Regions from separate parts of the Methyloversatilis discipulorum genome, predicted to be linked through region 2. Evidence: predicted binding sites of a transcription regulator. Region 2 holds the regulator's gene; the other holds the start of a gene.
The links. Region 2 encodes FliA, which starts transcription of late flagellar genes. Its sites were predicted from a motif close to CTAAAGTTNNCNNAAANNNTGCCGATANNA; they were not measured.
Positions count from the first base shown of each region.

Region 1 (10,869 bases), 4.2 Mb from region 2:
TCGATTCGTCGTCGGCGCGAGCGCTGGTCGTGCCGTTTGCGACCTGCCCGGGTTCCGGCGTGTCGTCCGTCGCTGCGGATGGCGCGACCGGCAGGCCGGCGCGCGGCGCAGGTTTCTCCGGGTCGAAGGCGCGCTGCGGCTCGGCTGCGGTCGATTCGAGCGGCCGTTCGCCACTGACCCACTGCGCCTGATGCGATTCGTAGAACAGCCCGCTGGTGCCGATCGCTTGCGCCAGGCGGCTGGCAATCTGCGGCGTGGCATCGCTTTCGAGCGTGCCGGTGGCCGCATCCAGCATGGCGGCTGGATCCAGCATCGGTTTGCCGCTGGCGAGACGCGTCGGCTGTGGTTCCGGCCCTTCGAGCAGGCTGGCGATGGTGCGCGCTGGCACGCTCAGGCGTACCGGGCTGCCCGCGTCGTCGGGCGGCCCATCGCCGTCAGTCGGCGCCGCGTTGTCGCTGTCGAGCGTGGCCACCAGCGTCTGCGCGCTGCGGCTCACATGGGTGAGCGATACGGTGCGGCCTTCGGGAATGGTCTGCGGCAGGCGCAGGGTGACGGTCTGCCCGCCCACGTCGGCACGTGCGAGGCCGTCGCGCAGGTTCTGCAGGATGCGTGCGGTGTAGCGTTCGCCCGGCTCGAACTCGGGCAGCTGGTCAGACAGCGCGGCGATCGGGCCGGTGGTCTGGACCGATTCGCGCGTCAGCGCCGCCAGACGCTGTGCGAGCCCTGGCAGCAGGTTGTTCATGGTGTGCTCAGCCGTTGTCTGCCGTGCCTGCCGGCAGCTTGCCCAGGTAGCTGGTGACCTGCTGCATCCACGGTTCGACGTGACGGCGCACTTCGGCGTCGTCGGCGAGAATCTGCTTCATCAGGTCGAACTTGCGCGCACGCTCGGCCGGCGAAGACACCGGCTCGTCGTTGTCGGCGAGTCGGCTGCGCATCGAGGCGACGGCCTGTTCGAGATTGACCAGACGGTCCCAGTCGTTCGCGCGCGCGGCCTCCACCATGTCGCTGGAGATCTGACGCATGTTTTCGAGCAGTGACAGAGAGTTCATGTGATCAGGCCGTTTTGCGTAAGTGTCGCCGCGGCAATTCCGTCGTTCGGCCGGCGGTGAATGGTGTGTAAAGACTACAGCGGCCCCCGTGCTCCGAGGCGTGCATGTAGACGCTTTTTACCTTTCTATTTCCCCGGTTTGCCGGTCAGACCGGCGCCCCTTGGACCAGTTTTTGCCGGATGTCCTCCCAGGCGCCCTTCAACTCGCCCAGCAGGTGGGCCACCTCATCGAGCGCGGCCTTGTCGTTCTGCGAGTTGGCGTGCAGCAGGCGCACGCACATGTAGTCGTAGAGCGCGTACAGGCGCTGCGCGAGTTCGCCGCCGGCGTCCAGATCCAGGCTGACCTTGAGGCCGTTGCCGATGATGTCGATCGCACGCGAGATCGACTGACCCTTGCCCGCAGTGTCGCCCATGTCGATCTGGTGGCTGGCTGTCGATACCGACATCATCGCGCCGTCGAACAGCATCAGGATGAGCTGGTGCGGATCGGCGCTGGCCACGCGTGCCTCGACGCCGACCTGGTTGTAGGCCATGCGCGGGTTGGAAAGTGATGCAAACATGATGTTCTGGTCCCGTTAGAGGATGGCTGTGTCGTCCGCCGCGCTGTCAGCTCGAATAGGTCGGCAGGCTGGCGAGTTGTTGTGTGAGGAAGGTACTGGTCGTGTTCATGCTGCTGATCAGCGAATCGAGCGCAGTGAACTGTCGGCGGTAGCGGGCCTCGATCTGTTCCATGCGGACGTTCAGCGCGTCGCGCTGGCGGTTCATCGCCTTCTTCGTCTCTTCCATGCCTTCGAGACGGTTGCCGATCAGGCCATCCTCGTCGATCACGGACGAGATCATCGAATCGATCTTGGAGGCCAGACCGGTCACGCCGGTGCTGCCCATGAACAGCGACTTGGCGGCGCCGCTCTCCAGCGCTGTCGTGAGCTTGTCGGAGTCAATCTTCAGCGAGCCGTCCTTCTGCACCGACACACCGATGCTGCCGAGAGAAACGCCCGGCGCGATCTCTTCGGTGACGGCCGAGGCAAGACGCGAGCGCAGGCTGAGCACGGTGCTTTCGCCGTTCAGTGCCGCACCGGTCTGGGTGGTCGTGTTGTAAGACGTCTGGTTCTTGATGGTCAGGATGGCGTCGTTGTAGCTCTTGACCAGCTTTTCGACGGCGCTCTTCGCGCCGGTGTAGTCGGCACCGACCGTCAGCGTCGTCGGATTGCCGACGTTGGTGCTTTTCAGCGTCAGCGTGACGCCTTCGATGGTGTCGGTGAGCGTGTTGCTGCTCGAGGTGACGTCGATGCCATTGATCTTCAGCACGGCATCCGAAGCGGTCACCTTCTCCGAAAGATTGGAGGTGCCGCCGGTCGAGGCGTCATAGATCAGCCGCGACAGGCCTGCGTTGTCGGTGTTGTTGCCGTCGTCATCGGCGGCGGTGATGCGCACGGTATTCGCGGTGCCGCCATCCTGCGAGGTCAGCACGAGGCGGGTGCCGGTGCCGTCGTTGAGCAGGGAGGCCGTCACGCCGGCGTCGGCCGCGTTGATCGCGTCACGCACGTCGGCGAGCGTCGCGGCGCCGCTGGAAATGTCGATGTTGACCGCTGTCTTGTCGGGGTTCGCGGTGAATGCGCCGCCGCTGTAGCTGCCCAGTTCGATGGTCAGCGTGCCGCTGCCCACGTTCGCGGTGCTGCCGCCGGCGAAAGCTGCCGACGCGGTGACCTGCGAGCGGGCCAGGCTGCTCACCTCGATTGAATAGTTGCCGGGCGTCGCCGTCGTCGAGGCGGCAACCGTTGCCACCGCACTGTCGGCAATCGTTGCCTTGCGGGAGGCAAAGATTTCCGCCTTGCCGAGTGCTTCCGCTGCCGTCTGCAGCGTCGACATCGCACCCTTGATCATGCCGTAGCTGGAAATCTTGGTTTCGAGCTTGGCCTGCTTTTCCGCGAGCAGCGTGAGCGGACGCTGCTCTACCGTCATCAGCTGCGTGACGATGGAGTTGATGTCCAGGTTGGTACCGAATGCGAGCGACGATGCCATGGCAGTCTCCTCAGGCCTTGCGTTCGATCAGTCCACTCTGGCTCTTGCCGAGCGACCGCGCAATCGCAATCAGTTCTTCGGAAGGAATCTGCCGCAGTACTTCCTTGGTGGTCGAGTCGATCAGCCGCACGATGGTTTTCCCTGTGTCTTTGTCGATCGTGAAGAGCAGGTTCTGTGCCACCGGTTCGATCCTGCGGCGAATCTCGTCCACCGTCTGTTCGATCTGTTCGTTGCTGAGCGCTGCCTCAGTGGGCTGCGCTTCCGCCTTCTTGCTCTCCGGCATAACGGGCTTTGCCCCGGTGGTCGCCTGGACGCCCGGGGCAGAGATCGTTGCGCTGTTCGGGATAGGCTGTATGGCCATGACATTCTCCCTTTGCTGGGTGGGGGGCGCGGTCGCCCGCGCCCCCTCTTTACTGCCTTACGCGATCAGCCGCGGAGCAGGCTCAGCACGTTCTGCGGCAGCGAGTTGGCTTGCGCCAGCATCGCGGTACCGGCCTGCTGCAGAATCTGCGCGCGGGTCAGGTTGGCGGTTTCGGCAGCGAAGTCGGCGTCGGTGATGCGGCTCTTCGAGGCGGAGATGTTTTCCGCTTGCGTTTGCAGGTTGGCTACGGTGTAGTCGAGGCGGTTCTGCTGGGCACCGAGGGCGGCACGCTGTTCCGACACGTAGGTCAGTGCGTCTTCGACCGAGGTCAGCAGCGCCTGCGAGTTGGCGGCCGTGGTGGCGCCGGTGAAGGCGGTGATGTCGGTGTCCAGGGCGACCATGCGGGCGTCGGCCGAAGTGGCGTTGATACGCGTGTCGCCGAAGGTCAGCGTCAGGCGGTTGTCGGCAGCGTCGTCAGCACCGACCTGGATTTCAGCGCCAGTGGCAGCGGTCGTGATGATGGTGCCTGCGTCGAGGTCGGCAGCGATGTTGGCGCCGGTCTCAGCACCCGAAGCCTTGATCGTCACCTTCACGCCGAGCTCGTTGTAGTTCAGCTCGTACGATTGGCCTGCGGTCAGCGCCAGGGCGGTGATGTCGATCATCTGCGAGTTCGTGCCATCCGACAGCGTCAGTTCGCCGGTGTTGGCATCGGCGAAGGTGAAGGTCGTGCCGGCGGCGGCGCCGGTGATGTCGACCTTGGTCACTGCGGCGGTGCCGGAGGTGGCCAGGTTGAAACCGCCTTGTACGGTCGAGGTGGTGTCGAGTGCCTTGCCGAAGGAACCGTTCAGCAGCTGCTGGCCGTTGAACTTGGTACGGGTCGAGATGTTGTTGATCTCGTCGCGCAGCTGGGTCATTTCGTCGGCGATGAAGGAGCGCTCTGCGTCGGCCAGCGTCGAGTTCGAACCCTGGGTGGCCAGTTCCTTCATGCGGATGAGCATGTCCTGGATCTGCGACATGCCGCCTTCAGCGGTCTGGATCATCGAGATACCGTCGCTGGCGTTACGGGCAGCTTGGTTCAGCGACTTGACCTGTGCATTCATGCGCTGCGAAATCGCCAGACCAGCGGCATCGTCACGGGCGCTGTTGATGCGCAGACCGGACGACAGACGCTGCAGCGAAGTGGCGAGCGAATTCTGCGAGGAATTGAGGTTGCGCTGAGCGGTGAGCGAGGCAACGTTGGTGTTGATGATTTGCGGCATTTTCTTTCTCCTGTCACGAAGTGGTGTAGTTACGGCGCCCTGGGTTGCATGACCCGATGTTGATGTCGCCGATGATTCAAGTAACGGAGAGGGGAGAGAAAACTTTAGGCCGCTATCTCAATGAAAGCCTTTGTGCTCGTGGCTTTCAGGCGCAGGCATCGCGAAATGGCTTGCCGCTGCGGTGTAGGTTCGAGGGGCAAAAACTTTAGGGTTGCCCCGAAGAGTGCCTTGTGCTTTGGGGATGGCGTGAAATTCGCCCGGAAAGCCGCGTCAGCGCTTGATTTCAACTGTTACCAATTGTGATTGCCGCTGCGCAGGGGACGCAGCGGCGTTCAGGCGGCGATGGCGGCGCCCGGTGCGACGACGACGCGGTTCTTGCCGGTCGCCTTGGCCTGATACATCGCGACGTCGGCGCGTTCGATTGCCGAACTCTGGGCTTCGTCCTGCTGCACGACGGTGACACCTGCGCTGAAGGTGATCAGCAGCTTGTCATTGTTGGCGAGGAAGTAGCGCTTGGTCAGTTCACGCTGCAGTCGCTGCAGCACGACGACCGAGTCATCGACCGAAGTCTCCGGCAGCAGTATGACGAACTCCTCGCCGCCATAACGCGACAGCGTGTCGTGCGGGCGCAGGCAGTCGCGCACCGTGGCGACCAGATGCAGCAGGGCATCGTCACCGGTGTTATGGCCGTAGGTGTCGTTCAGGCGCTTGAAGTTGTCGATATCGAGCACGGCCAGACAGAGCTGGGTGCCGCGGCGCGATGCGCGCGACACCTCTTTCGCATAGGACTCTTCCAGACCCTTGCGGTTGAGCGCGCCGGTCAGCGGGTCGTGGCGCATCTTCTCGCTGGTCTGTTCGAGTTCGATCTGCAGACGCTCGATCTCGGCTTCGGCCGCACGCACGCGATCGCGCATGGTGTCGACCTCGTTGCGCGAACGTTCCGTGGTGGCGCGCATTTCGTGCGTCGCGGTGATCACGTCCGCGATCACGCCCTGCAGCGCGCCGATGTCGTCGGCTTCCGCAATGGTGCGCGCATAGCCTTCCATCTTGTCGCCGAAGCCGGACGTGGCGTCGGTGAAGCTGCCCAACTGCTCGACGAAGCCCGCCAGCATCAGTTTGATCTGGTGCTTGGCGTCGTCGATATTGCCGCGCAGCGAGCCCTGTCGTTCGATCACCTCGCGCAGGCGGCGCTCGACTTCGTCGAGCTCGCGCGCACTGATCGGGTGATCGCACAGGCCGCGCAATGCATCGATCTGGCCGCGCATCCAGCGGTCGTCGATGACGAGATCGCTGATGTTTCGCAGTAGCAGGTCGAGCAGCGAAAGCAGGCCGGTACGGATTTCCGCCTGATCGTCGACCACCCAGTTCAGGCGGTAGATGAGATTGCGCAGCTTGGACGCAAGGTCATCCACACCGCGCATGTCTCGTACTTCGCGCAGCACCTTGCCCAGTTCGATCGCTTCGTCGCGCAGTTCGGGGGCGGTAATGAGCAGGCTGGCGACGACGCCTTCGAGCGTACGCGCGAACAGGTCGCGCAGTGCGGCGTCGCTGTTGTCGGTCGGTGCTGCGCTGTCGGCGACCAGTTGCACCGCCGACGCGGCCTTGCCGTCCTCGGCCGATTCCCATTTGTCGGCCAGCGCGCTCATGCGCGAGTACAGCGCATCAAGCTCGCCGTTGGACGAATCAAGCACCTGCTGCAAGGCCTGATGCTTCTGTGCGAAGGTCAGCGTCGCGTGGTTGCGTTCGAGCTGCTTGAACACATCCTTGAGCAGGGCGGTCCATTTGCGCTGCGGTGCCGCCTGGGCGCGCAGCAGCCCGACCAGAGACCCGCTGATCGCCGACCAGCTGCGGCTGGTGACCGCGCTTTCGAGGCGCTGCACGAACTCGATCTGCGCCTGGTTGAGCCGCGGCAGCGTGCTGCAGACCAGCTTCAGCGCGCGCTCGGGAAAGAGGTCCTCCGGCTTGGTGCCGGCGATCTCGTGGTACAGCGCGCGATAGTTCTCCGGCGTCGGCTGCAGTTGACGCATGGCAAGCCGCCGCAGGGCTTCACGAGCGATTTCGAGCGGCTGCATGGCGTCTGACATGTGCGAGGTATTAACGGTTTGTAACGAATGCAAACTACGGCAATCGCCCTGAGGCCTTTAGGGGGAAGCCGTGCAAAATTTGTCACACGGCGCTGCAACGCCTGTGCGACCGATGTTCAGTCAACCAGGCCGTGCTTGAGACCGTAGTGGGTCAGTTCGGCATTGTTCTTCATGCGCATCTTCTCCAGCAGGCGGGCACGATAGACGCTGACCGTCTTGACGCTCAGATTCAGTTCCTCGCCGATCTGGGTCAGCGTCTTGCCCGAGGCGATCATCACCAGCGTCTGGTACTCGCGGTCGGACAGCTTTTCGTGCGGCGGGCGCTCGCTGTCGTCGGTGATGGCGTTGGCCAGTTCCATCGCCAGCGTCGGCGACACGTACTTCTTGCCGCTGGCGACCTGACGGATGGCGGTCACCAGCTGTTCCGGCGCACTCTGCTTGGTCAGGTAGCCCGAGGCGCCGGCCTTCAGCGCGCGGATGGCGTACTGGTCTTCCGGGTGCATCGACAGCACCAGCACCGGCAGTTTGGGAAACTCCTTGCGTACCAGCTTCAGCGTGTCGATGCCGTTGCGGTCGGGCATGGATACGTCCATCAGTACCATGTCGAAACTGCCGTCGCGCAGCTTGTGCATCGCCTCGACGCCGTTCTCCGCCTCGCCGGTGACCACCAGGTCGGGGCTGTCGGACAGGATCTGGCGCAGACCCGAGCGCACGATGGCGTGGTCGTCGGCGATCAGGATGCGGATGCTGCTCATCGTGCGAACTCCAGTACGGTGCGGCGGCAGGCCGGTACGCGCAGCAGCAGCCGGGTGCCGCCGCCGTCGCGGCCGCTCGCCTCGAAGCGGCCGTTCAGATGGGCGACCCGCTCGCGTATGCCGCGCAGGCCGAATGATTTGGGCTTGTTCAGATCGGTGGGCGCAAGACCGCGACCATCGTCGGCGATTTCCAGCACGATGTCGTCGTCTTCCTGCGTCAGCCTGACTTCGACCTTGTGCGCCTGCGCGTGCTTGGACACATTGGTCAGCGCTTCCTGGAACACGCGGAACAGCGCGATCGCCGTTTCCTCGTCCGGCTCGATGTCGTGGTCGATGCACAGCAGTTCGCACTGCAGGCCAGTGCGCGCCGAAAAATCCTCGGCATGGCTCTCGATCGCCGGCGCCAGCCCGAACTCCTTCAGGATGCCCGGGCGCAGTTCGCGTGCGATGCGGCCGACCGTGGTGATCGCGTCATCCACCAGCTTGCCCATGCTCTGCGAACGCGCGCGGATGGCGTCGGGGTCTGCGGCGGTCTTGTTCGCCAGCAGCGACACCTCGAACTTCAGCGCCACCAGCAGGCCGCCCAGTTCGTCGTGGATGTCGCGCGCGATCCGTTCGCGTTCCTCTTCCTTCGCCATCTGCAGATGCGAAGACAGCTCGGCGAGCTGTCCACGAGACTGGCGAAGTTCTCGCTCGGTCAGCTTGCTCTGCGTGATGTTGGAAACGATGCCTTCCCAGATCGGCACGCCTGAGGCGAGCAGGCGCGGCGACGAGCGCAGGTTCACCCATTTCACGTCGCCGTCCGGCAGCCGGATACGGCCTTCCCAGTTCACCGTCGATTGCGACTGCGCCGACTGCTTCATCGCGCGGTTCAGTTCCGGCATGTCTTCCGGCAGCACCATTTCGAGGAAGCGACCGGGTTGGGCGATCAGTTCAGACGGCTTCAGCGCGAGCAGGGCGAGGCAACCGTCGCTGACGAACAGGAAGCGCCAGCCGCCGTCGTCGTGGCGCAGCAACTGGAACACCATGCCGGGGATGTTGGCGGCCAGCGCGCGAAAGCGTGCTTCGCTGTCGCGCACGGCGTCGAGCGCACTGTGCCGCTCGGCGCGGTTGCGCGCCTCGCGCATTTCGCGCTCGACCGCCGGTACCAGGCGGTCGAGATTGGTCTTGCTCAGGTAATCGTGGGCGCCGGCGCGCATCGCCGACACCGCGATGTCTTCCTCGATCACGCCGGACACGATGATGAAGGGCAGATCCAGCCCCAGTTCCTGCAGGATGCCCAGCGCCGCCATGGCCGAGAACTGAGGCATGTTGTGATCGGACAGTACGACGTCCCAGGAACCCGAGCGCAACGCGGCGCGCAGCCCCTTCTCGTCCTCCACGCGGATCGAGCGCACGGTGTAGCCGGCCTGGCGGAAGCGATGCAGCAGCAGCACCGCGTCGTCCTCGGAGTCCTCGATCAGCAGGACATCGAGCGTGCGCTGGGCGGTCAGAACAGGCGTGACGGGATCGGGCATCGGATCAGGGCCTTCGTCCGCGGCGAACGGCACGCCGCGCTGACGCGCGAAGGCATTGTTGTAGTGCCCTGCAGTTTAATCCATGCACATTGCGCAGCGACAGCGCCGCGACAGGCGACGGCAGCGATATAATCCGCGACTCGCCGCTTTAGCTCAGTTGGTAGAGCAACCGCCTTGTAAGCGGTAGGTCGTCAGTTCGATTCCGACAAGCGGCACCAATAAGGAGAAAGGCCGATTCCTTCGAATCGGCCTTTTTCACATCCGTCGCCGCTGCGGTCAGCAGGGCGCTCAGCTCTTCTGTTCCGGTCCGCGCGCGATCAGCATGTCGGCGACGGTGCGGATCGACGGCCAGTCCTTCATCGCCTCGACGGCCGGCCCGAAGCCGGCGGCGGCGGACTGCTGCAGCGCCTGTTCAGCCATTGCCAGCATATTGGCCGAGTAGCTCTTCATCGCTTCGCTCTGCAGCGTGACGAAGTTCTGGTACAGCGCGTCCGGGCTGTTCGGGTCGGCCGCTGCAGGGGCGTCAGCGTCGGCCGCAGGCGTCGCGCCCTGCAGCACGGCGAAGACGAAGCGGCCCAGAGCGCGCTGGGCCTCGGCCGAATCGGGATTGCCGAAGAAGTCCGGGTCCAGCGTGATCGCCGGGGCGGCATCGCCCTTGCGGCACTCGATGCGGCCGTCGGCGGTCAGGCGGATGCGCAGTTCAGAAGTGCTCATCTAAGGTCTCCTCAAGCGGTGTAGCGGGTGTCCGGCAACGGTGCGCCCGCATCGTCGGTGGTGAAGGCGCGCAAGCCGCTGTCGTCGGCCTCGAACCAGCAGGCGCGGTCACGCCAGTCGGCCAGCACGTGCCGCACGCAGGGCCTGCCATCGACTTCGTGCAGATGACGGGCCGGCCGGTGCGTGTGACCGTGGATCATTCGCGCGACGTCGTGGTGGCGGAACATCGATGCGATCGCCTCGGCGTTGGCGTCCATCAGGTATTCACCCTTGCCGGCCGTGGCTTCCTTGCTGCGCCGGCGCATGTCCTCGGCGATCGCATGGCGCTCGGCCAGCGGTTTCGCGAGGAAGGCGGCCTGCCACTGCGGGTTGCGCACCATCTGGCGGAACTGCATATAGGGCAGGTCGTCGGTGCACAGCGTGTCGCCGTGCAGCAGCAGCGTGTGATCGCCGCCGATGTCGGCGATCAGCCAGTCGCCATGGATGCGCGCACCGGTGGCCGCAGTGAAGCCCGCGCCGAGCAGAAAGTCGCGATTGCCAGGCAGCACGTGCAGTTCGATGTCGCGCTCGTGCAGCGCCCGCAGAGCACGGACCACCGGACGCACCGCCGGGTCGTCGACGTCCTCGTCGCCAGCCCAGGCTTCGAACAGATCGCCGAGCAGGAACACGCGCTGCGCGTCGCGCGCGCGACCTTCGAGCAGTGCCACGAAGGCTGCGTTCAGTGCAGGCGTGGCGGCGGACAGGTGAAGATCGGAACAGAGCAGGTCCATGCCACGCACGCGGTGTTACGCCACTTCGGCGCGTTCGATCACCACGTCTTCCTTCGGCACGTCCTGGTGGAAGCCGGAGCGGCCGGTGGCCACGCCCTTGATCTTGTTCACCACGTCCATGCCGTCGGTGACGCGGCCGAACACGCAGTAGCCCCAGCCGTCCTGCGACTGTTCCTTGTCGAGAAACAGGTTGTCGCCGACGTTGATGAAGAACTGGGCGGTCGCCGAGTGCGGGTCCGAGGTGCGCGCCATGGCGATGGTGCCGACCGTGTTCGAAAGACCGTTGCCGGCTTCGTTCTTGATCGGTGCCTGGGTGTCCTTCTGCTTCATGCCGGGTTC
Region 1 is NZ_AZUP01000001.1:76,285-87,153, forward strand. Features, by position in the region: gene fliK (flagellar hook-length control protein FliK) at 1-742, opposite strand, end outside; gene METFAM1_RS0100375 (flagellar protein FliT) at 750-1,049, opposite strand; gene fliS (flagellar export chaperone FliS) at 1,195-1,581, opposite strand; gene fliD (flagellar filament capping protein FliD) at 1,655-3,070, opposite strand; gene METFAM1_RS20045 (flagellar protein FlaG) at 3,081-3,431, opposite strand; gene METFAM1_RS0100395 (flagellin N-terminal helical domain-containing protein) at 3,497-4,690, opposite strand; gene METFAM1_RS0100400 (GGDEF domain-containing protein) at 5,023-6,717, opposite strand; gene METFAM1_RS0100405 (response regulator) at 6,891-7,529, opposite strand; gene METFAM1_RS0100410 (hybrid sensor histidine kinase/response regulator) at 7,526-9,046, opposite strand; tRNA gene METFAM1_RS0100415 (tRNA-Thr) at 9,189-9,264, shown strand; gene METFAM1_RS0100420 (hypothetical protein) at 9,335-9,760, opposite strand; gene METFAM1_RS0100425 (UDP-2,3-diacylglucosamine diphosphatase) at 9,772-10,530, opposite strand; gene METFAM1_RS0100430 (peptidylprolyl isomerase) at 10,546-10,869, opposite strand, start outside.
Region 1: a site for FliA is predicted at 4,769-4,798, ahead of METFAM1_RS0100395 (flagellin N-terminal helical domain-containing protein). Genes of this name have one in related genera too.

Region 2 (10,869 bases):
AGACGCTCGGCAACGAGGCGATGGTGACCGCGATGAATCTCGCCGGCGAGGCGGCCGAAGCCGACGCGCGGGGCCTCTTCATGCGCGCGCAGGAAGTGCGCGCCTGGGTGCAGACCACGCTCGACATGGTCAATACCGACGCGCTGTGCCCGGACCTGTCGGGTCAGCTTGCCTACCAGGGCGTCGAGCAGGCAGCGCGCCTTGTCGCGGCGCGTGAAACCCTGCCGCGCTGAAATCGACCACTGTCTGTTCCAATCGCCGAAGCACGATTGATGCAGGCGAGGACACCGAGTGTCGAAAAATCCTGAGCAGGACTTCGATTTTGACGTCTGGAAGGAGCTGGCCCATTCAGATCCCCAGACCTATTTCGCGGAGCGACGGCGCGTGATCGAACAATTCATCAATACCTGCCCCCCGGACAAGCAGGCGGTTCTGCGCGACCTGCAGGTACGCATCGATGCCAGCCGGGCGATGGCGGGCTCACCCAACCAGTCGGTGCGCGAGCTGTCGCGCATGATGGAGGACTACCTGCTCGCGCTGTCCGAGCGCCTGATGGCGCTGCATCGCGAAACATCGGCGCTGCAGACGTCGCTGCGCCAGGGATTGCGCGGCTCGGCCTGAGTCCGCCGCCAGCGGGCGCAGCGCGCACGGCAGGGCTGGCGCGGCAGTTTCCGGGCTGCCATGCCCCACCGCCCACCTCTCGCACCAAGCTCCTGCGCCTGACCCGCCCGAGGTCGCAGATGGGGTGATCTTCGGCCGCTGTTCCGCCGATTGCCTCCGGTCTCCGCGGCGCATCATCCTGCGCATTGCCGAACCGGGTCTGCGCACGTGGCAGAAGAAAGCGATCTCGAAAAGACAGAACCAGCGTCACAGCGACGACTGGAAAAGGCGCGCGAAGAAGGGCAGGTGCCCAATTCGCGCGAACTGGCGACCTTTCTCGTCACCATCACCGGCGTCGCCGGCATGTCTGCGCTCGCCGGCTGGATGTGGCCGCGCAGCGCCAATCTGCTGCGCGACGGCCTGACCATAGACCGGCGCGCCATCTTCGATCCGGCGGCGATGTTCGCGCTGCTGATCGAGCGCTCCACAGATGCCCTGCTGATGCTGGCGCCGCTGTTCATCGCGCTGATGCTGGCTGCCTTCGTGTCGCCCTTTCTCATGGCGGGCTGGAACTTCGCGCCGAAGGCACTCGAACCGAAGTTCTCGAAACTGAATCCGGCAGCCGGTCTGAAGCGCATGTTCTCGTCCACGGCGGCGGTCGAGCTGGGCAAGAGCATCGGCAAGGCGACGCTGGTGGGCAGCGTCGCGGCCTGGGTGGTCATGCGCGACCACGAGAAGCTGTTCGCGCTGTTCGGCGCGCCGGTCGACGTCGCGCTCGGCGCCACCGGCGACCTCATCATGACGGCAACCCTGCTGCTGGTCGCCGGCATGGCGCTCATCGTCGCCATCGATGTGCCCTTCCAGCTCTGGCACTACCACTCCGAACTGAAGATGACCAAGGAGGAGGCGCGCCAGGAATTCAAGGAGCAGGAGGGCGATCCGCACGTGAAGGGGCGCATCCGCCAGCAACAGCGCGAAATGGCGCGCAGCCGGATGATGGCCAACGTGCCGAAGGCCGACGTGGTGGTGACCAACCCGACCCACTACTCGGTTGCACTGCGCTACGACGCGGCACGCGGCGGTGCGCCGCGGGTTGTGGCCAAAGGGGCGGGCGAGATGGCGCTGCGCATCCGGACCGTCGCCAGCGAGCACGGTGTGCCGCTGGTCGAGGCGCCGCCGCTGGCGCGCGCGCTGCACAAGCACTGCGAACTGGAGCAGGAAGTGCCGGCCCGGCTGTTCCGCGCGGTGGCCGAGGTGCTGGCCTATGTCTATCAGCTCAACGACGCTTTTTCCCGTGGCGGCGACATTCCGAAGATGCCCGGCGACCTGCCGGTGCCGGATGACATGGATCCTGGCAGCGACTGACGTGCCATACGAAATCCCTGATCGGCCGTATGTCGGATGAGTGATTCCTGCCTCAAGCGCTGTGTGCGCCAGCCGTTAACTCATTGAGTTTTCTGCACACAATCCGCTCCTGAGGGACGCTTCATGAAGAACCTGAGAATCTCCACCCGTCTTGCTCTCGGCTTTGGCCTGATCGCACTGATCTTCGTTGCGGTGGCCGTTTTCGTCGAAATCCAGTCGGTGCGCATGAGTGCCAGCGCTCACGAGATCCGCGCGCTGACCCAGCCCAAGGTCGATGCGATCGCCGATCTGAACGACGCGGTGCAGCGGGTGCGCGTCTACTCGCGCAGCGCCATCATCGAAACCGAGGACGCCGCGATCCAGAAGGTACGCGTCAAGCTGGAGGACTACGTCGGCAAGGCCGACGAGGCGGTCAAGCGCCTCGGCGCACTGGTCGCCTTGCCCGGCAGCGAGGAGGCCGAGCGGGCTTTGTTTGCCCAGCTCGAACAGCGCTTGCAGGCCTTCCGCGGCATTTCGCAGGAGGTCTTGGCCCTGGGGCTGGTCAATCGCAACACGGAGGCGAACGAACTGCTGCACTCGACGCATGGCCCGGCGGCGACGGCGTTGAACGAGGCGTCGATGGCGCTGCGCGAGCGGGTGCGCAGCCGCAACGACGGCGCCATCGCGGCGCTCGAGGACTCGGCCGAGGCACTGACGCGCGCCGTGCTCATCGCCGGCGTCCTGTTCATCGTGGCGGCAGTCGTCGTGTCGCTCATCATCACCCGCAGCATCTCCAGCCAGCTCGGCCATACCTTGTCCGCTGTCCGGCGGATCGCCGACGGCGATCTGACCACCGATCTGCGACCGGAGGGCGAAAGCGAGCCGGCGCAGGTATTGCGCGCGGTCCAGTCGATGCAGCAGTCGCTGCGTGGCATGGTGCGCACGATAGGCGAAGCCACCGGCAAGCTGGGCGACTCGGCCGCCCACCTGTCCGGCGCCACCCAGCAGGTGCGGCTCGCCTCGGATTCGCAGGCGGAACTGGCGGCCGCGATGGCCGCCTCGCTGGAGGAGCTGTCGACCTCGATTACCCACGTCAGCGAGCTGAGCAACGAAGCACGCGACGCCTCGCAAGTGGCCGGCGAGCACGCCGCGGACGGTGCCGGCGACATCGGCCGCATGGTGGGGCAGATGCGCGAAGTGACCGAGGGCATCGAGAGCAGCGCGCAGCGCGCGCTCGAACTGGGCAGTGAAGTCGCGCACATCACGCGCATCGTCCATGTGATCCGTGACGTCGCCGATCAGACCAATCTGCTGGCGCTGAATGCGGCGATCGAGGCCGCGCGCGCCGGCGAGATGGGGCGGGGGTTCGCGGTGGTTGCCGACGAGGTGCGCAAACTGGCTGAACAGTCGGCGCGCTCGGCCACTGAGATCACCGATATGGTGACGCGTATCCAGAGCGGTGCGACCGAGGTGTCGAGCACCATGCAGAGCACGGTTCAGCGGGTACATGCGGGTCTGGCGACGGCCGAGCAGGGACGGGCCAAGGTGCTGGACATCGATGCGCACGCCCGACAGGTCGCCGGCACGATAGGCGAGGTGTCCGGCGGATTGCAGGAGCAGGCCGTAGCCAGCCAGGATCTGGCGCGGCGCGTCGAGCAGATCGTGCAGGTGGTCGAGGAGAACGCCAGTGCTGCGGCGTCGGTCGCGACTTCGGCGAGCGAGCTGGCCAGCCTCTCCGAACAGCTGCAGGGCGAGGTGAGTCGCTTCCGCACAGCGGCCTGAGCCGGACAGCAGGCGGGCGAACAGGCAAAAAAAACGGGCACCACGCGGGTGCCCGAAAGGGGTCCTCAGAGAGAGGAAGGAGGAAACCTGTGTTCAGTCGGCCATCACGAGCCGGTTGCCCTGCAGCCTGACCTTGTCGCCGGTGCGCCAGACCGGTTCCGCGTCCAGCGTGACCGTGCGGTACTCGCCGTTTTCCATGCGCACACCCACTTCCCAGCGTGAGGTCGTGCGCTGCGTCTTTTCGACCTGGTGGCCGGCATAGGCGCCGCCGGCAATGCCGATCAGCGTCGCGATCGTGCGCCCGCTGCCCTTGCCGACCTGATTGCCGAGCAGACCGCCCACCACGCCGCCAGCGGCAGCACCCAGACCGCTGGGGTCGGCCGCCGCCTTTACCTCGCGTACCGATTCGACCAGACCGCAGTCGGCGCAAACCGGCGCCGGAGCGCGGTAATCGGCTTCGCTGCGCGGCAGCGTCTGTTCGTAGGCGGTGCGCGGCTGCGCCGGAATGACATCGATGCCCGAGTCGTAGGTCCGGTCCGCGACCTTCACCGCACCTGTTTCGCCAGCGTCGGCGACATGCACCTTCTTCGCTGCCACAGCCTTGACGACCGGCTTCTCGCTGCGCTTTTCAGCGGGTCTGTCAGCGACGGCGGTCGGCTGAGCCGGTTCGGGGGCGGCAACGACTGCTTGGGTCGCCGGAGCCGGCGTCGTGCCCGTCTGTGCGGCGGCCGCGATGACCGGTGCAGGCGTGGCCGGCTCGAAGAAGCCGGACATTTTGGCGATGCCGACTGCGCTGAAGGCGGTGACCGAGACAGCGGCCACCCACAGAGCGGGGTGAAGCGAACTGGCTGAAGCGGCACGGGCCGGGGCGTTCATCTGTAGTCTCCTGGGACTGGGGTGCGACAGTGCAAGTAACGCACGCCGACGTGAACAGGAGCGCCCCCTGTTTGTAAGGGCGTTTTGCGCTGCGTAACAATCCAGTCGACCCAATAGCCGGGGAAAACCCCTCTTCTTTCTCCGGTTTGATGGACGTCACCTGCGATGAAATGTCGCCATGGCTACGTCCCTCTCGTTCCGTCAGGTCATCGGTTCCCCGAACATCGCCCAGATGGCTGCGCCGCTGCTCATCGTCCTCATCCTGTCGATGATGGTGCTGCCGTTGCCCACCTTCGTGCTGGACGTGTTTTTCACGTTCAACATCGCGATGTCGGTGATGGTGATGCTGGTGGCGCTCTATACGACAAAGGCGCTCGATTTCTCGGTATTTCCGTCGGTCCTGCTGGTGACCACGCTGCTGCGCCTGTCGCTGAACGTGGCGTCCACCCGGGTCGTTCTGCTCGAAGGCCACACCGGCCCGGATGCGGCCGGCAAGGTGATCGAAGCCTTCGGCCACTTCCTGGTCGGCGGCAACTACGCGGTCGGCATCATCGTTTTCATCATCCTGACCGTCATCAACTTCGTCGTCGTTACAAAAGGCGCCGGCCGGATCGCCGAGGTGGGCGCCCGCTTCACGCTGGACGCGATGCCCGGCAAGCAGATGGCGATCGACGCCGACCTGAACGCCGGTCTGATCGGTGAGGACGAAGCGCGCCGTCGCCGTAAGGAAATCGCCGACGAGGCGGATTTCTACGGTTCGATGGACGGTGCGTCCAAGTTCGTGCGTGGCGACGCGATCGCCGGCATCCTCATCCTGCTCATCAATATGGTGGGCGGCATGCTGATCGGTGTGATGGAGCACGACATGACTGCCGGCGGCGCAGCCAAGGCCTACGTGATGCTCACCATCGGCGACGGCCTGGTCGCGCAGATCCCGGCGCTGGTCATTTCGATCGCCGCCGGTCTGGTGGTGTCGCGCGTCGGTAACGACGGCGACGTGGGCGGTCAGGTGATCGGTCAGCTGTTCGGCGATCCGCGCGTACTGGGCATCTCGGCCGGCATCATGGGCCTGATGGGCATGATCCCCGGCATGCCCAACTTTGTTTTCCTGCTGATCGCCGCCGGCCTCGGATACCTTGCCTGGCGCGGCATGCAGAAGGCGGCATCGCCCAAGGTGAAGGAAGCGGCGGAGAAGAAAGCGGCCGAACAGGCGGCGGCGCAGTCGGTCACGCCGCCCGAACAGCAGGAAGCGGCATGGACCGATGTCGTCCCGGTCGACACGCTGGGTCTCGAAGTCGGCTACCGCCTCATTCCGCTGGTCGATCGCGGCCAGGACGGCGAGCTGCTCAAGCGCATCCGCGGCCTGCGCAAGAAGTTCGCGGCGGAGATCGGCTTCCTGACCGCGCCGGTGCACATCCGCGACAACCTCGAACTGAAGCCCAACGGCTACCGCATCACGCTCAAGGGCGTCGATGTCGGCAGCGGCGAGGCCTATCCGGGCAGCCTGATGGCGATCAATCCGGGCCGCGTCGCCGGCGCGCTGCCGGGCCGCGAAGCACGCGATCCGGCGTTCGGCCTGCCGGCCGTGTGGATCGAACAGGGCCTGCGCGAACAGGCGCACGCGCTTGGCTACACCGTGGTCGATGCGGCCACCGTGATCGCCACCCACCTGAACCACCTCATCCTGACCCACGCCGCCGAACTGTTCGGCCGTCAGGAAGCGCAGGCGCTGCTGGAACACGTCGCCCGCGATCAGCCCAAACTGGTCGAGGATCTGGTGCCGAAGGCGCTGCCGCTGGCGGTGGTGCAGCGCGTGCTGCAGAGCCTGCTCGAAGAGGGCGTGGCGATCCGCGACATGCGCTCCATCGTCGAAACGCTGGCCGAGTACGCGCCGCGCACGCAGGACCCGCTGGAGCTGACCTCGCGCGTCCGCGTGGCGCTGGGCCGCGCCATCGTGCAGCAGCTGTTCCCGGGCAATAACGACGTCCAGGTCATGGTGCTCGACCCGGGTCTGGAGCGCCTGATCGGTCAGGCGCTCGGTGGCGGCGGCGACGGTTCGGTGATCGAACCGGGCCTGGCCGACACGCTGATGAATGAAGTGGCGCGTACCGCGCAGAACCAGGAAGAAATGGGTCTGCCGGCCGTGCTGCTGGTGCCGGCGCCGCTGCGCTGGCTGCTGTCGCGCTTCCTGCGCCGGGCGGTGCCCAGCCTGAAAGTGCTCGCCAATTCCGAAGTTCCTGAAACACGCACCATCAAGGTGACCTCTGTCATCGGAGTCAAATCATGACGCCTCGCAAATATCTCGCTGCCTCCGCTCGCGACGCCCTGCGCCGCATCAAGGAAGACCTCGGCCCCGACGCCATCGTGCTGTCGAACCGACCGGTCGAGGGCGGCGTGGAAATACTCGCGCTGCCGGCGAATGCGCTGGAGGCCATGACTGCACCGACGAAGAAGCCGGCCGCAGCGCCAGTACCGGCGCCGGCGGCACCGGTGGCGCGTGCCGCCGCGCAGCCCGCCGCGCGCGCCGAAGCGCAGTCGGCGTTTCAGACCTCGTCCCGGCCCTACGGTGACGAGGATTTCGAGGTGACGCTGTCGAGCAGCCTGGCTGCGCGCAAGGTCGCACCGGCGCCGGCGCCGGCGCAGGAAGTGCGGGCGCCGAAGCCCTGGCAGCCGTACAAGCCGCGTCCGGCGACACCGAGCGAATTGCGCGATCTGGCACGCGGCCGTCAGCAGGCGCCGGCCAACGAGCACCTCGAAGCGCACGCTGAAGTGCCGCAGCGTCGTGCCGCACCGGCTGTCGAGACCGCACCGCGTCACACCGCGCAAGCGTCCGAGCCGGCGCCGCAGCTCGACGCCGCACTGCGCGAGGAACTGGGCAGCATCCGCCGCATGCTCGAACAGCAGCTGGCCGGTTTCGCCTGGGGCGAAATGTCGCGCAGCTCGCCGATCAAGACGACGCTGGCCGCCGAAATGCTCGAATCCGGCTTCAGCGCGGTGACCACCTATCGGCTGCTCGACCAGCTCAGCACCTCCGACTCGCTGGCTGCTGCGCGAAATGAACTGCGCACATTGATCGGCCGCGACCTGATCACGCTGAACTCCGACGCCGACATCATCGATCGCGGCGGTGTCTATGCGCTGGTCGGCCCGACTGGCGTCGGCAAGACCACCACCACCGCCAAGCTCGCCGCCCGCTGCGTGGTGCGCCACGGCGCCGACAAGGTGGCGCTGCTCACCACCGACGGCTACCGGATCGGCGCCCACGAACAGCTGCGCATCTACGGCCGCATCCTCGGCGTGCCGGTGCACGCGGTGCGCGACGCCTCCGACCTGCGCCGCATGCTGGTCGAACTGCGCGACAAGCACATGGTGCTGATCGACACCGTCGGCATGAGCCAGCGCGACCGCGCCGTCGCCGAGCAGATCGCCATGCTGTCGTCGAGCGGTGACGTACGCCGCCTGCTGCTGCTGAATTCGGTCGCCCGCGCCGACGCGCTGGATGACGTGGTGCGCGCCTACTCGTCGCCGAATGGCGGCGCCGATCTGGCTGGCGCCATCATCAGCAAGGTCGACGAATCGGTGACGCTGGGGCCGGTGCTCGACGTGCTGATGCGCCACGAACTGCCTCTTTACTACGTCGCCAACGGCCAGCGCGTGCCGGAAGATCTGCACCTGCCGAATCGCGCCTACTTGATGCACCGCGCCCTGCGTGCCGCCGGCGAAGAATCGTCGCAACACCTCTCGCCCCAGGACGCCGGCCTGTTGATGGCTGCCTCGCGTCGCGACCTGCGCAGCGAGGTGAGCCGTGGCTGATTTCATGCACGACCAGGCAGCCGGCCTGCGCGCCATGTTCCGCCGTTACCCGACGCAGCGCGTCGCCTTCGCCGGCGCGATGGACGGCGTCGGCAGTACCTCGATCGCGGTCGCCACCGCCATCGAGGCGGCCCGCAGCGGCCTGCGCGTGACACTGATCGACGAACACCAGGGCGCCGGCTCGGCGACCGCGCGGCTCGGCCTGACCTCGCGCATCGACCTGTTGCAGGCGATCAACCGCGACGTTGCGCTCGCCTCGGTGCGCATCGCCTCGCAACACGGCGTGGCCGTGGTGCCGGCAGCCCGTCTGGCCGCCGCGTCGAAACAGCTGAACCGCCTGCAGACCGAGGCGCTGGACGAAGCGCTGGTCGAACTGACCCGCGATACCGAACTGCTGGTGATCGACTGCGCGCTCGACGACGGTCAGCTGTCGGCGCTGGCCCGTCGTGCCGACCGGCTGGCAGTGATCACCGCCGCCTCCGGCGTCAGCATCACCGCCGCCTACGCGCTGATCAAGCGTCACCTCGCCGGCAATGCGCCGGTGACGGGCAGCGCGGCCCGCCCGGTGCATGTCGGCGTCAGCCGCGCGCGCTCGGTGGCCGACGCTCGCCAGGCCTTTGCCAGCCTGAATGGCGTGGTGAGCGAACACCTGGGCAGTGCGCTGCACTGGCTGGGCTGCCTGCCGAGCGGCTACCAGCGCCCGGTTTTCGCCACCGCGGGTGACGATGCCCTCAAGATCGGGCGCGATCTTGCCGAAAAGCTTTTCGTGACCCGCGAGGCGGAGAAAGCCGGTATGTTGTCGGCCCTGGACGACGCGCTCGCGGGTGACCGCAGCGACCGGGGAGGGCGTGCAGACGGATTCCCGGCCCAAGTGGCCTGACTGCACAAGCGACCCGCAGCAGAGGAAGAAACATGTACACCGCATCCGGAACACTGGACCGTGATCAGCTTGCCAAGCACTACGCGCCGCTGGTCAAGCGCATTGCCTACCACCTGATGGCCAAGTTGCCGGCCAGCGTGCAGGTCGAGGACATCATCCAGAACGGCATGCTGGGCCTGCTCGACGCGATGAGCCGCTACGAGGAAGGGCTGGGCGCGCAGTTCGAAACTTATGCCGTGCAGCGCATCCGCGGCGCCATGCTCGACGGCCTGCGCGAGAACGACTGGCTGCCGCGCAGCCTGCGCCGCGACATGCGCCGCATCGAAACCGCCATCCACACGCTGGAGCAGCAGAAGGGCCGTCAGCCGACCGAAGGCGAACTGGCCGAATCGCTCGGCATGCCGCTGCCCGAGTACCAGAAGATGCTGCAGGAAGCGCGCGGCTATCAGCTGGTCTATTTCGAGGACTTCACCGACGGCGACGACGATGATTACCTCGACCGCCACAGCGTCGGTACGGAAGATCTCGATCCGCTCGAACGACTGCTCGACAAGAATATGCGCGACGTGCTCGTGCGCGCCATCGGCGATCTGCCGGACCGCGAAAAGACGGTGATGGGCCTCTATTACGAAGAAGACCTGAACCTGCGCGAGATCGGCGAGATTCTCGGCGTATCCGAATCGCGCGTCTGCCAGCTGCACAGCCAGGCCATCGCCCGACTGCGCAGCCGCATCGCGGCGCGCGGCTAAGCGGAGTACGCGTGCGCGTCGATCGCATCAGCATCGCCGGCCTGCTGCTCGGTCTGGCTGCCATCATGCTCGGGCAGGTGCTCGAGGGCGGCAGCCTGTCGTCGCTTTTCCAGCCGGCCGCCTTCGTCATCGTGCTCGGTGGCACGCTGGGCGCGACCATGCTGCAGACCCGTTTTCCCATCTTCATGCGCGGCATGCGCATGGGGCGCTGGGCCTTCGTCGCGCCGTCGCAGGTGCCGGACGACATGATCCGCCGGTTGGTCGCCTGGGCCCAGTTGTCGCGGCGCGAGGGCATCCTGGCGCTGGAGAAGCAGGTCGGCAACGAAAGCGATCCGTTCTTCCGCAAGGGCGTGCAATTGCTGGTCGATGGTGCTGACGCGACCCGCCTGCGCGAGGTGATGGAGGTCGAGATCACCACCTACGAGAACACGCTGCGCCAGGCGGCGCGCGTGTGGGATTCGGCCGCCGGCTATTCGCCAACCATAGGCATCATGGGCGCGGTGCTGGGACTGATCCACGTGATGGAGAACCTCGGTGATCCGACCCGGCTCGGCGCCGGCATCGCCACCGCCTTCGTCGCCACCATCTACGGCGTCGGTGCGGCCAATCTGATTTTCCTGCCTATCGGTCGCAAGCTGCAGACCCACGTGTCGCAGCTCATCGCGGTGCGCGAAATCTTCGTCGATGGTCTGGTCGGCATCGCCAACGGCGACAACCCGCGCATCATCGAGGGCAGGCTGCTCGGCTACGTTGCTCAGGTGCCGGAGTGAGCGCGCCGCGCAAGCGTCGCTACGTGCCGGAGTCGGATGAGAATCACGACCGCTG
Region 2 is NZ_AZUP01000001.1:4,229,009-4,239,877, forward strand. Features, by position in the region: gene METFAM1_RS0119655 (hypothetical protein) at 1-233, shown strand, start outside; gene METFAM1_RS0119660 (DUF3135 domain-containing protein) at 292-621, shown strand; gene flhB (flagellar biosynthesis protein FlhB) at 829-1,965, shown strand; gene METFAM1_RS0119670 (methyl-accepting chemotaxis protein) at 2,089-3,726, shown strand; gene METFAM1_RS0119675 (outer membrane lipoprotein) at 3,820-4,602, opposite strand; gene flhA (flagellar biosynthesis protein FlhA) at 4,781-6,889, shown strand; gene flhF (flagellar biosynthesis GTPase FlhF) at 6,886-8,415, shown strand; gene METFAM1_RS0119690 (MinD/ParA family ATP-binding protein) at 8,408-9,295, shown strand; gene METFAM1_RS0119695 (RNA polymerase sigma factor FliA) at 9,328-10,044, shown strand; gene METFAM1_RS0119700 (flagellar motor protein) at 10,056-10,814, shown strand; gene METFAM1_RS0119705 (flagellar motor protein MotB) at 10,811-10,869, shown strand, end outside.